4 regions of the Pseudobacillus sp. FSL P4-0506 genome follow, and region 1 is predicted to be linked to each of the others. Evidence: riboswitches for the same ligand, from Rfam matches in the RefSeq annotation. Region 1 holds a riboswitch; each other region holds the start of a gene.

Region 1 (3,152 bases):
TCCATGAAGCCGATGGTCATGCTCTATGACGAACCTACTTCTGCATTAGACCCAGAGTTAGTGAGGGAAGTACTCCAGGTTATGAAAGATTTAGCACAAGAAGGGATGACCATGGTCGTAGTAACACATGAGATGAACTTTGCGAGAGAGGTCGCTGATCGTGTTATTTTTATGGATGGAGGAGTTATCGTAGAGGAAGGCACCTCTGAAGAAATATTTAGTCGCCCTAAGGAAGAACGGACGAAACGATTTTTAATGCGCGTAAAGGAAGAATAGAGAGTGATTCATCCTTTTATAGCCATCCTTCCATAAATCATTGTTAAGCAGCCTGGCCTGTCGTTTGATAAATAAGATAATCAAACGACAGGCCAGGACTTTTTATTGTTTAACTGCTAGAAAAACAGAAACAGCGCTAGAGGGCGATTAGTGGTATGATATTCTAACCTTATAGCAGGAAGAGTCTGTTCGTCATATTCATTAGAATGATTAAATAGGGTGATTCTCTCCTTTTTAATGGAGTAAGAAAATAACGAAAAAGCCGGACATTGGCCCGGCTAATCAAGGTTTTTCTCGTTGGTATTGGCGTGTGAAGGTGGATGCCGTAACCCTGATTGCAAGTAATTTACCCAGAAATGAGCGAGATATGCAAAGAAAACTGGGGGAATTTCTAATCTATTAATAGAAAAGCAAACGATAGAAGGCAGTTAGATTAAAAACCAATAGTCTGCTCAGTTAGTTTTTGATAGGCAAGGCCAGGTAACCAGTTGATATTTATTAATAAGCTCGTCCAATTCTTCGCTATATTTTAAAGTCTCATCATCATCGAGCCCTTTGCGCAGGCCAGTTGAAATCATTAAATGACGCACCTGATTGATTCGAATACTTAACTCTTCAAGTGTTTCCTGTATAACCACCTTTTATCTCTCCTAATCATATATCTGAAAATTCACGTTCGTACGCGTTTGGATATATTATACAACCAGAAAAAATGAAGAAAAAGTGTTTCGACAGAAGATTCAAAAAAGTTACATCATTTGATGAAAAGAAAAATAGAAGTCCTTCATAGCTTGCGACACCCCCTTTAAAAGGAAGAGAGAAGCTAAGGATAAGAATAAAACAGAATGCTATAAAGATAGGAAAAGTTAAAATAATCTCAAGAACAGCTACTGCTTTAGTCTGTCAGAAATTAATTTACATTATTCAGCACTGGAATTAATCGATCAAAGTAAGGTTTCACAATAAAATCTTTAGCTCCTATTTTTAGAGCTTCCATTATAAGCTGTTTTTGGCCCAGAGAAGAACACATGACTACTTTCGCAGAAAGATCCAATGACATAATCTCCTTTAAAGCTTCTATACCATTTAATTTATTCATCGTAATGTCCATTAAAACTAGATTCGGCTTATAAAGAGCATAGGAATCTATCGCCTCTAAACCATCGGCTGCTTCTAATACTTCATAACCATTGTCCTTTAAAATGCTTTTTAGCCAAGTTCTCATAAAAAGTGAATCGTCAACGACTAATACTGATTTCTCCATATTTCACACCTTCACTAAAATTTACAGTACATTCAGAGAAGGCAATGCTGTATAAGCAAGTTGAAAGATATTCAACTTGGCAACCCGGCTGCCATGACAGAATCACTGTTGTAGGCCCGTGGCTTTGCGTCCCCCATTTTCATGGAGTTTGCCCTTCAATGAATTATAGCAATCGTTCAATAGATGAACAGTGGAGTGCCTATAATAAAGCGACGTAAAAGAGACAAAGCATGTGAAAGTTACTGTTCAATTGCTTGTTCTTCAATGGATAAAACGCTTGGCATATATTAGACTAAGAGTCCACGACTATATTACTATTTATTTAGCAGAAGGGCAACCGGAATAATGAAAAAAATGCAAAAAATAGTCGAAATATGTCACTTGAAAATTTTAGATGAAAAAATATAGAAACGAAAGGAAGGCTGCCCTCCATGTTAGTCTAATTGGAAGAGGACAGCCTATTTTATAGGTTTGACTAAAGTATAGCCGGGACAAAAAGAAGCTAAAAATCCGTTTTGCTGTCAACTAGTAGGATTTTTGTCTAAACCTACTTTTAGAAATTTAAATCCCTTGTTCCAGGGCTATGTTCGTTAGGCATCTCTGGTAAGGCTGGAACAGGAAAACCTTTCGGCGGATCTATAACCGACAGGTCTCCCTTGTTCCGGCTCGGTGATGGTCCTTGGAAAATCTCACCGATTCTTGTTGGATCCAATCTAAAGTTAAATTGGGCATTGTGATACCCCATTTCCACATACTTTCTGCATTCAGGATATTTATTGATATCATAATTAGGAACAGGGAATAGCTTACCCCAATCAACGCCCAGTGTCTCGAGTGCCTTTGCAAAAGCATTTTGGTGGGCGTTATCCCTGACGATTAAAAAAGCGAGTGTTTCACGGAATGTTTGGTTGGAGCTCATTTCATAAATGCGTGTTTTTTGCAAAACTCCAGTAGATTCAAGAACTAAGTTATCAAGCAGGTCCCCAATGAGGTTCCCGTGGCTGTATACCCACGATCCATTCCATGGATTTCCGCTCGCGTCTACGGGAAGGGAGGCCTGGGCGCCAATAATATAATGGTGGGGATTGGCATGCCTAACCGCATCATCAAGAGGAGCCCCGTCCACCCCAGCATTTCCCGGAACAGCAGATTCTCCCGAGCCGTTCAGCAATTGATTAATCGTATTTTGAACAAGCTCTACATGGGCAATTTCTTCTAAGAATATGCCGCGGAGCAAATCGCGATATTGGGTGTCTTTTCCTCTAAAATTAGAGCTCTGAAAGAAAAATTGCATCATGGTTCGCATTTCACCAAAATGACCACCCAAGATCTCCTGCAGGACTTTTGCGGCTTCAGGATCGGGCTGATCAGGATTAATAATATTGATTAATTCCTCTTTATAGTAGTACATCGACTTATCCTCATTTCTAATATAGAGTCCAATCAACATATATCTTGTGACAAACGTTCTCATATTATTCTTTCTCACAAAAACAAGCTAATAACCTGAGAAGTTTGTCCATTCAAAAACATTCCTGAGGAATAAATTATAGTAAGAAACAGAAAGGGGGGATAAAGCATGAGTGAAATATGGTTCCCAGGCAACAACCGA
Region 2 (3,152 bases), 410 kb from region 1:
CAGTACATCTAATTGCTCCTGGCTCTCCACCCCTTCAGCAATAACATTGATCCCAAGCGTCCGTGCAAGTGTTAAAACAGCTTGTACAATTGCCTGACTTTCTTCATTTTGATGAATATCCCGAATGAAAGAGGCATCGATTTTCAACGTATCCACAGGTAAATATTTAATGTAGCTAAATGAACTATATCCAGTACCAAAGTCATCAATAGAAATATGAATACCGATGTCCCGCAGTCTTTGCAAAGTATCGGCCGCGTGATCGATATCTGCAAATACACTTTCCGTTACTTCAAGCTCCAGCCATTGTGCCTCCAATCCGGTCTCTGTTAAAATTTCTTCAATTCTCTCTATAATATTGGGATGCGCTAATTGGCGAACAGACATATTAACCGAGATTTTTAATGGTGGGTACCCTTTGTTTTGCCATTCTTTATTTTGCCTACATCCACGCCGGAGAACCCACTCTCCAAGAGGAAGAATAAGGCCCGTTTCCTCGGCAACCGGAATAAATTTATTGGGAGAGATCCTCCCCAGCTCCGGATGGTCCCAGCGGACAAGCGCCTCCATTCCGATGAGTTGATTTTTAGAAATATCCATTTTGGGCTGATAATCAATATGAAAATGCTCAAGCTCAATCGCTTTTCTTAATTCATTCTCCAGCAGGATGCGCTCCAAGGATTTCTCTTCCATCTCTGGTTTAAATAATGCATAGCCGTTTCTGCCCCGTTTCTTAACGGAATAAAGAGCGGTATCCGCTTTATTTAATAATTCATCTGCATCTTCACCGTTCACCGGAAAAAGCGCAATGCCAATACTGCAGGAAAGCGTATAGTGCTCGCCTGCAACTTTCAATGGTTCTTGAAAGTTAGAATGAATCCTTTTGGCAATCTGATCCAGCTCTTCCATGCCCGATACATTGTTTAGCAACACAGTAAATTCATCTCCACCCAGCCGTGCGACTAAATCACTTGGTCGCAGCGAGTTTTTAATACGGCGAGCAGCCTCAGTTAGGATAAAGTCTCCATTCTCATGTCCCCAAGAATCATTCACAAACTTAAAGCGATCCAAGTCGATAAACATAACAGCAAGCTGAGAAGAATAACTCTTAGCATGATCCACTTCTTTTCTCAATCGGTTCATGAATAATCGGCGGTTAGGCAAGTCCGTCAATGTATCATGATAAGCTAAATGATAAATCATTCTCTCTGATTTTTTCCGTTCGGTTATATCTCGCATCGCCAGCACGAAGCTTTTGATCTCACCATCTTTATCAATGACGGGATTAATCTTCGTTTCCGTGTCCTTATACGCTCCCCGGTTCGTCTTTATACGGAATTCGAGCAGCGAGGATACTTTCTTTTTAGCAGCCAGAAGCTTTAACTCTTCAGAAAGAGTCAGTTGATCTTCTTCATGCACCCATTGAAAGATCCTTCCTGACTCTAATTTCGCAAGCTCATCGCCCAACAACAATGCATGAGATGGAGACATGTAGAGGAAGCTTCCTGACTGATCAATCACTGATACCAAGTCAGATGAATTCTCTGCAATTAGTCGATATTTCCCCTCGCTCTCTCTCAATTCCTCTTCCATCTTCTTTCGAAGACTAATATCGTTTCTTATCGATGCATATTGATAAGGTTTCCCGAGATCATTCAAAAAAGGAACAATCGTTGTGTCTACCCAATAAAACGACCCATCTTTCGCCTTGTTTCTTATCTCTCCCTTCCAGATTTGACCGGAACCAATCGTTGCCCACATTTGTTTAAAAAACTCCCGTGAATGATAACCCGAATTCAATATACAGTGATCTTCACCAAGGAGTTCCTCCTCATTGTATTTAGAAATTTTGCAAAATTTTTCATTCACGTAAAGTATCTTTCCTTGATGATCGGTAATAGCGACAATAGAAGACTGATCAATTGCATATTTGACATCTGTCAACTCTTTTAAAATATTCTCCAATTGATTGTCTTCTACATTCTTAGAAGGTACAGGCATGATAAATCTCTCTCTTCTCTTTGTTTTTTCTTTTGCTGTACAATATTTACTATACATATCTGGGTATATCCAAACAAAAAAACCGACTCAAAAAAGAGTCGGTTGCACTACTCGCTCCAAGCCATTCAAGTGCCCACATACAAATGACTGTTCATCGCTTCCACCATAAGATTGTTATAAAAAAATTCCACAAATGTCTTATTAGACTAACGTTTTTTATACAATTATCATAGTTCGATATACCCGTCAAGTCAATGTCTACCGTTATTTATTTCTAGCATTATTCGTCTCTTAATGAGGCCTATTTCACAAAGAAACCTAACAATATTTATGAGGCCTAGATCAAAAACCTTGCTTTTTCCTCTGACAAGAGAAAAGGATAAATACACCTCGTCTTACTCGTTTTTTATCCTTATTCACTTATCTATCTTTATTTAATTCTGCCACAATATGGCCAACTTCACGCAAAACCAGTTTTTCCATCGCTAATGTTACTGCGCCAGTAGAACCCGGCAGCGCAAAAATGATCGTTTCTCCAGCTACACCTGCAACAGCTCGGGATAAGATAGCCGCAGAACCGATATCTTCTGTATAACTAAGATAACGAAACAACTCACCAAATCCGGTTAGCTCTTTCTCAAACAACGGTGCCACTGCTTCAATCGTCACATCCCGCTTAGCCACACCGGTGCCTCCATTAATGATAACCGCATTGATTTGGGGGTCTTCAATCCCTTGCCGAACAGCTCCTGTAATCTGTTCCTTTTCGTCAGGAACGATCTGGTAGCGTGCAATGGAATGGTGACTGTTGATTAAAAACTCTTTAATTTTTTTTCCGCTTTTATCCGTTTCTTCTGTTCGTGTATCGCTGACAGTAATCACCTGACAGACAACATGCTTTGCCGCTTGCCCTTTATGAGCATGTACTCGTCTTTCATTCATGTGAAATGGGTGCACCTCTCTTCTTTAACCGCCAATATAAGACATCTCAATTTTTGGCCGGTTCTTTGCTGTTTCTTCCGTTCGCTCATCCGAATAGCGGTCCGTTCGCGCAAGCCAAAGAGCTGACATATGATCTCTTACTTTTTCTATTGAACTCGTCGATCGGAGCACAGCCTTTAAATCGCTGCCTTTTGTAGCAAATAGACAAG
Region 3 (3,152 bases), 830 kb from region 1:
GTGGGGAGAGCCCGACCTTGAACAGACGAATCGTGCATCCCGGGAACAAGTTGTAGAAGTAGAAGATTTTACAACAGATGAAAGAGGAACAGCAGACGATTATTCAAAGGCGATTCAACAGGCCATTGATTTTTGTGTTACATACAAAAAAGAAAAAGTAATGTTTAGAGCAAACAAAAAGTATGTCGTCCAGTCAGGCTTTACTGTCAAAGAAGGCGTGAAACTGGAGTTTGGCCAAAATTCTATATTGGTGGTTAAGGGAAATGAGCGTGTGATAACCGTTGAGAAGGATGCCGTCATTATAAATGGAACCGTGCAAATCGTAGATCCTGATTTTCAGTCGGAAGTTATTTTTTTAAAAGGCACGGACCGCTTCGATGCCACAAATAGGACCCGTATTGAAAACATGGCGATTATCAACAAAAGTGAAAGTTACAAAGGAACGGGTCTTTCTCTTTATGCTAAGGGTCCGTGGCACAACATTAGCTTTGTTCATTTTGAAAATATTTCTATAGTGGGCTTCCAAACAGGCATTCAACTAAAAGCCGAAAATCCTAAAGATGAGACTTACAGTTGGATTAATGCCAATCGTTTTGAAAATGTGTCATTGGATGATTGTGTTTTTGGCATCCGGTTAGTAGGTTCAATCAGCATTCCAAATGAGTGCTCAGGCAATTATTTTACAGGGCTGCAAGTACAACTGACCGAACATACAGAGCAATTCATAAAGGCGGATGGTTCATATAATAAATTTGAGGGCATGGTTTGGGATGTGCAGCGTATCAGGCATTCTGCGCCGCTCGTAGTGCTTACAGCTGAAACAGAAAATAATCAATTAGATCTAAATATAGCAGATGAATGGATCAACGATCGTGGTCAGAAAAATAGTTACTGAGAAAAAAAGTGTCTGTTTATTCCGTCGAAAGAAGTGATAAAATGTTTTACTAAAACTAATGCAAACAACTCAATCCAGGTGCTAAAATTTAAGTAGAATAAAACTTTTCTTTTTCTTGCAAAGGCGAATATCAAATCATAGAAAAAGGCAAACTTATTGAAAAATAAGGACGCAAAGCTTCAGGTCTAAGGGGAAATACGCTATGACGGCTGGGCTGCCGATATTCTAGGAGGATTTTCTTATGAAAGAAGACCAAGTCTCAGTGGACAGGGAATGGATTGTTTTAATAAAAGAAGCAAAAGAGCTAGGAATCTCTCTTCAGGAAGTGAGGGATTTTTTGAAAAGCGGCCGGTTTGAGGGGACAAGTTTTAGGCTTGCCTGAAGATGACTCTAATGGGGGACATTCCGGTGAAGCGGTCAGATCTAAATAAGCAGAAAATAGTTGAATAGAGCCCTAATAAAAACTACAGCATTACGAAAGAAGTTTGACATGCGGGATCAATTGCCTATCGTTATTTCTGAATTTTCTGCTTGTTTGTTAAAGGAAGGCAAGTGAAAAAGCCCCGTTAAAAGAGAACTTATTTATCGGGACTATTAGACTTCTGCCATTTTTGAAACTCAAGAAATTGTTTAAACTGTTCTTTGCTGATCCCGGATTCCATTGCTTCTTTGGCCAGTTCGAGCCATTCAGTATCAATTTCTTTAATAGGATTGTCACCTTCGTCTATTAATTTCTCTACACTCACATTTAATACCGAGGCAACTTTATGCAGAAATTGAATAGAAGGATTTAATTGTATTTGGCGTTCCACTGAAGAGACGTATGATTTTGCTACTCCGGCTCGATTTGCCAATTCAGTCAACGAAAGTCCTTTAGACATTCTAAGCTCACGGATTCTTTCCCCTATAGACATTATGATCACCCTTAAAATATGCTGAAAACCGAATTATACAGATTTATTTTAACATGATACCGCTTAAAAGAACAAAGCCCTTATTAAAAGTAATGGAGCATTTATGATCAGTTACAGCAGGACTGGGCTGAAATTACACAAAAACATGAGAGAAGCGACTCACTCATATTGTTTCCACAACGTACTATCTTCTTATCTGATGCTCATCGGTAAAGGAGCATTTATATGTGAAAAGATGTGTTTGGCAACAGACTGAAACCTTTTGACAGTCAAGGGAAGAACGGCAGTAAATAGCTTGAATGGCTTCTCACACGGGTGAGGGGCTTTTCTTTATGACTAAAAAAGAGTTTGCTGGTAGCTCTCTAGCTCGTACAATCAATTGGACCTGTCTTTGCCACAGGTTAAGACTTTTCCTCGTAAGGATAAAATGTGACATTCTTCCCTTTCATTAGATATATTAGCTAGGGAATAATCAACATTAACAAGTAAAATTTAACTCCTATTACGATTTTGAAGAGTAGGATGGATAGACTTGTCGGCTAACATAAGAGACCGCCTCGTTTTTATTGACTCATCCATTGTTTACCAAAGGTGTATCGTTATGTATAATCAATAACATTGGGTAATGTAAGGAGGAATACTTTTTGAAAAGACTAGCTGTATTTTGTGGATCAAGTAATGGAGCTTCTGATCTTTATATTGAAGGAGCAAAAACTTTAGGAAAAGAGCTTGCTAAGCGCCAAATCGAGCTTGTATACGGAGGCGCAAGTGTAGGAGTAATGGGAGCGGTAGCTGATGCTGTTTTGGAAGCGGGCGGTCATGTCATTGGAGTGATGCCAAGCTTTCTTGATGAAAGAGAAATTTCTCATAAACACTTATCTCAGCTAATTGTTGTTGAATCCATGCATGAGAGAAAGGCTAAGATGGCCGAATTAGCGGACGGATTTATTGCCTTACCGGGCGGACCAGGAACATTAGAGGAATTTTTTGAAATTTTCACATGGGCTCAGTTAGGACTACATCAAAAACCATGCGGCCTTTTGAATATCAATAATTATTACACCCCGCTTGTCACCTTGTTCAATCATATGACAGAAGAACAGTTTTTACAGGAAAAATACCGTTCTATGGCCCTTGTAGACACTGATCCGGCGGGTTTGCTTCATCAGTTTAATACATATCAGCCGCCTTCAGTGAAAACCTATATTACAAAATCTCAAAGCTAACTAAAAATGTTGAAAATCCCATCGTTTGTAGGGGTAGTCACTTAGCCCATAAAGGGCATTAGAAGGCTTTTAAAACTTAATAACTAGCTATAAAAGGGTTTGACCAACAAAGCGCAA
Region 4 (3,152 bases), on a different contig from region 1:
TGATTCACCATTTGTATCTCATGGAAATTATGGAGAAACATAAAGATCTTTTAGAAGAAAGTTTTGGGAAAAAACTCGTCAATTTACGCCGCAAATTTTCTATCCATCCGAATTTTAAAAAACATTACGTGGACTAAATTTATACTATTATTGTTTTATACAATATAAGAACAAAAGCATTACTTCATAGCAAATAATGCTTTTTTCTTAAACTAACAGGTATTAGAGTTCACAGGCGCGAGCAGCTTCAACAGCCATTGAACTTCAACAATTGGGCGCGACTGCTATGCGATACAGGTAGAAAATGAGCAACTTTTTATAAAAATGAAAATAAGGCTGCTGAATAAGAATCTATTTTTGATCAACCTTTTTCCAAAACATGATTTTTGTATATGCTGCTCAATAAAATGCACCAAGATATTTTTGGTCAAATTTTATTCCAATCTAGCACTACATCTGCTCATGATCGACTCATTTTTAAATTTAAGTACATTAGCTTGAATGTATTATTGTAAACTCTCCAAATTATGTACCTTAAAACAGAGGTTTGTACGATTATTAACATCAAATTTTTCGTAAAGGCTCTGTATATGTTTTTTTATAGTATTTTCACTAATAAATAGCATGTCGGCAATTTGTTTATTGGAATATTCCTTTTTCACGTAGCGCAACACGCCTCTCTCTAGGCGTTAAGGAATTTCCAAAGAAACCGTTTTCAATAACCAGTGCTCATGCAATCTTTGCGCTAAATACCTCAATATAATTTCAAGACACATAACCTCAGTTTTATTAATTTCTTTTTTATTTTTTGAAGTAACAAAGTCCACCAATCCAACAACTCTATTATCCTTTACTAAAAATATTCCTGTGTTGTTATAGAATCCATATTTGTCATAAAGCTATTAAAATACTCACTTTTTTCATAGTCTTTTTTTGATTGAAGATCGAGAAGCCCAATTACACGGCGCTTGGGGATAATGTGTTTTAGTTTGTAAGGAACTAATTGATCCATTTCAAAATAATTGTCTAAATAATCTTTAGTAATGGGGGTACCCCTTATTAGAAATAAATGTATTTTTATGATCAAGGATAAATTAGAAAATGATCAAACCTTTTATAAAATCCAAGCTTAAATGTTCTGAATAGGAATTCACTTTGATAAAACTTTTTCAAAATGAATTCCTAATTACGATAATCTTTTTAGTGCTAAATCTGTCGAGGGGAGGGAGTATTTTACTTCTTCTATATTTTCCATTTTTTATTGACTGTTTAGGCTAAAAGAACTATTATGTTCGTAAGAAGTTATTCAATTAAGCCATTTACTACTTAATATAATAGTCATATAGAGAAGCGATGAACAGCCATTTATATCTGGGCACTTGAATGGCTTGGAGCGACTAGTGCAACCGACTCTTTTCTTAGAGTCGGTTTTTTGTCGAATGGGTTTTATTTAACTTAAACATTATATATTTCATAGAGCTGGAGGAAAATAAATTGAAAAAAGCACCTGTTACACCGGATCTTTCTGAAATTTCTCACTTGATAGAGCCATTAGATGAAAAAAATAAACCAATTGAAGCCTTGTTAAAAGAGTTAAGAGATGTCAAATATGCACTGGATCAGTCTTCTATCATTGCTATCACTGATCAAAAGGGAAGGATCTTTCATGTAAATGACCAGTTCTGTAAAATTTCCAAATATAGCCGAGAAGAATTAATAGGTCAAGACCATCGTATTTTAAATTCAGGCTATCATTCTGGGGGAATTTTCAAACAAATGTGGGCTACAATTGGATCAGGAGAAACCTGGAGAGGAGAGGTGCGGAATAGAGCGAAGGATGGTTCTTTTTACTGGGTAGATACGACGATTGTTCCATTTTTAAATGATCAGGGAAAACCATATCAATATGTGTCGATCCGAAATGATATCAGTTCTCGAAAGAAAATGGAAGAAGAAATGCGAAGAAGCGAGGAGAAATACCGTTTAATTACGGAAAACTCAGCTGACTTGATTTCAATTATTGACAAAGAAGGAAACTTTCAATACATTTCTCCTTCTCATATAACAATACTGGGGCATGACATGTGTGAACTAAAGTCTAACCAGCTCTTCAAGTGGATTCATGAAGAAGATCAAAAGATTTTATACACTGAATTAAGATTGCTAGCTAAAAAGAAAAAAATGTCTTCGCAGATAGAGTTTCGTATTAGAACGAGCAGAAATCAGTATAAGGATATGGAAGCAAGAATTAGTCCCATTATGAACGGGGACAGAAAAGCAAAAGATTTCGTGTTTATCATGAGAGACATAACCGATCGGAAAAAGTCGGAAAAAATGATTTATCATTTAGCCTATCATGATACTTTGACCGATCTGCCGAACCGCAGATTGTTTATGAAGCATTTGCGGGAGGAGATTAAGAAAGCAAAAAGTTCCTCTTCTCAGCTTGCTGTAATGTTTATTGATTTAGATCGATTCAAATTTGTGAATGATTCATGGGGGCATGAGAATGGCGATTTCATTTTAACTAAAGCAGCCGAGCGTATTAAAAAGTCACTTCGTTCATCGGATTTAGTTGCCCGATTAGGAGGCGATGAATTCACTGTACTGCTAAGTGGCATATCCAAAATAGAAGAACTGGAGCGGCTGGTGGAACGGATTCATTTAGACTTCCAAGAACCGTTAGAAATCGCCGGCCAGATGTATACACCTTCCTGTAGTATCGGTATTGCGACCTTTCCGCAAGATGGAGAGAAAGCTGGTGAACTGTTGAGCAAAGCAGATACCGCTCTTTATTTTGTAAAAGAACGAGGCCGGAACGGATATGCCTTTTTCGAAGCAGAAATGGAAGAAAAGTCATTGGAGCGTATTTTATTAGAGAATGAGTTGAGAAAAGCGATTCAGCTTGAGCAGTTTCATATTGATTATCAACCGAAAATAGATCTTTCAAAAAACATATTAATTGGAATGGAAGCGCTCGTGCGTTGGAATCATCCAGAACTGGGGAAGATTTCTCCCAATAATTTTATTCCCTTGGCTGAAGAAACAGGAATAATTATCCCTTTAGGGGAATGGGTACTGCGCCGTGGGTGTGAACAAAATAAAGAATGGCAAGATAAGGGTTATACTCCGCTAAAGATATCCATCAATTT

Evidence for each region. Region 1 has a riboswitch for cyclic di-GMP ahead of MKZ02_RS11070 (response regulator). Riboswitches for the same ligand answer to the same signal wherever they lie in the genome.
Region 2: it holds a riboswitch for cyclic di-GMP, as region 1 does, so the genes downstream of both, MKZ02_RS13355 (sensor domain-containing protein) here and MKZ02_RS11070 (response regulator) in region 1, are expected to answer to the same signal.
Region 3: it holds a riboswitch for cyclic di-GMP, as region 1 does, so the genes downstream of both, MKZ02_RS15365 (anti-repressor SinI family protein) here and MKZ02_RS11070 (response regulator) in region 1, are expected to answer to the same signal.
Region 4: it holds a riboswitch for cyclic di-GMP, as region 1 does, so the genes downstream of both, MKZ02_RS21965 (sensor domain-containing protein) here and MKZ02_RS11070 (response regulator) in region 1, are expected to answer to the same signal.

What each region holds. Positions count from the first base shown of each region.
Region 1 is NZ_JBBOOI010000001.1:2,229,620-2,232,771, forward strand. Features, by position in the region: gene MKZ02_RS11060 (amino acid ABC transporter ATP-binding protein) at 1-276, shown strand, start outside; gene MKZ02_RS11065 (aspartyl-phosphate phosphatase Spo0E family protein) at 729-914, opposite strand; gene MKZ02_RS11070 (response regulator) at 1,187-1,540, opposite strand; cyclic di-GMP riboswitch class I at 1,616-1,703, opposite strand; gene MKZ02_RS11075 (manganese catalase family protein) at 2,094-2,951, opposite strand; gene MKZ02_RS11080 (hypothetical protein) at 3,120-3,152, shown strand, end outside.
Region 2 is NZ_JBBOOI010000001.1:2,639,705-2,642,856, reverse strand. Features, by position in the region: gene MKZ02_RS13355 (sensor domain-containing protein) at 1-2,001, opposite strand, end outside; cyclic di-GMP riboswitch class II at 2,089-2,172, opposite strand; gene MKZ02_RS13350 (MogA/MoaB family molybdenum cofactor biosynthesis protein) at 2,422-2,943, opposite strand; gene moaA (GTP 3',8-cyclase MoaA) at 2,968-3,152, opposite strand, start outside.
Region 3 is NZ_JBBOOI010000001.1:3,059,263-3,062,414, reverse strand. Features, by position in the region: gene MKZ02_RS15370 (hypothetical protein) at 1-895, shown strand, start outside; cyclic di-GMP riboswitch class I at 1,032-1,117, shown strand; gene MKZ02_RS15365 (anti-repressor SinI family protein) at 1,137-1,277, shown strand; gene MKZ02_RS15360 (helix-turn-helix domain-containing protein) at 1,474-1,809, opposite strand; gene MKZ02_RS15355 (LOG family protein) at 2,454-3,035, shown strand.
Region 4 is NZ_JBBOOI010000002.1:11,145-14,296, reverse strand. Features, by position in the region: gene MKZ02_RS21975 (TrmB family transcriptional regulator) at 1-137, shown strand, start outside; gene MKZ02_RS21970 (response regulator transcription factor) at 507-674, opposite strand; cyclic di-GMP riboswitch class II at 1,339-1,421, shown strand; gene MKZ02_RS21965 (sensor domain-containing protein) at 1,495-3,152, shown strand, end outside.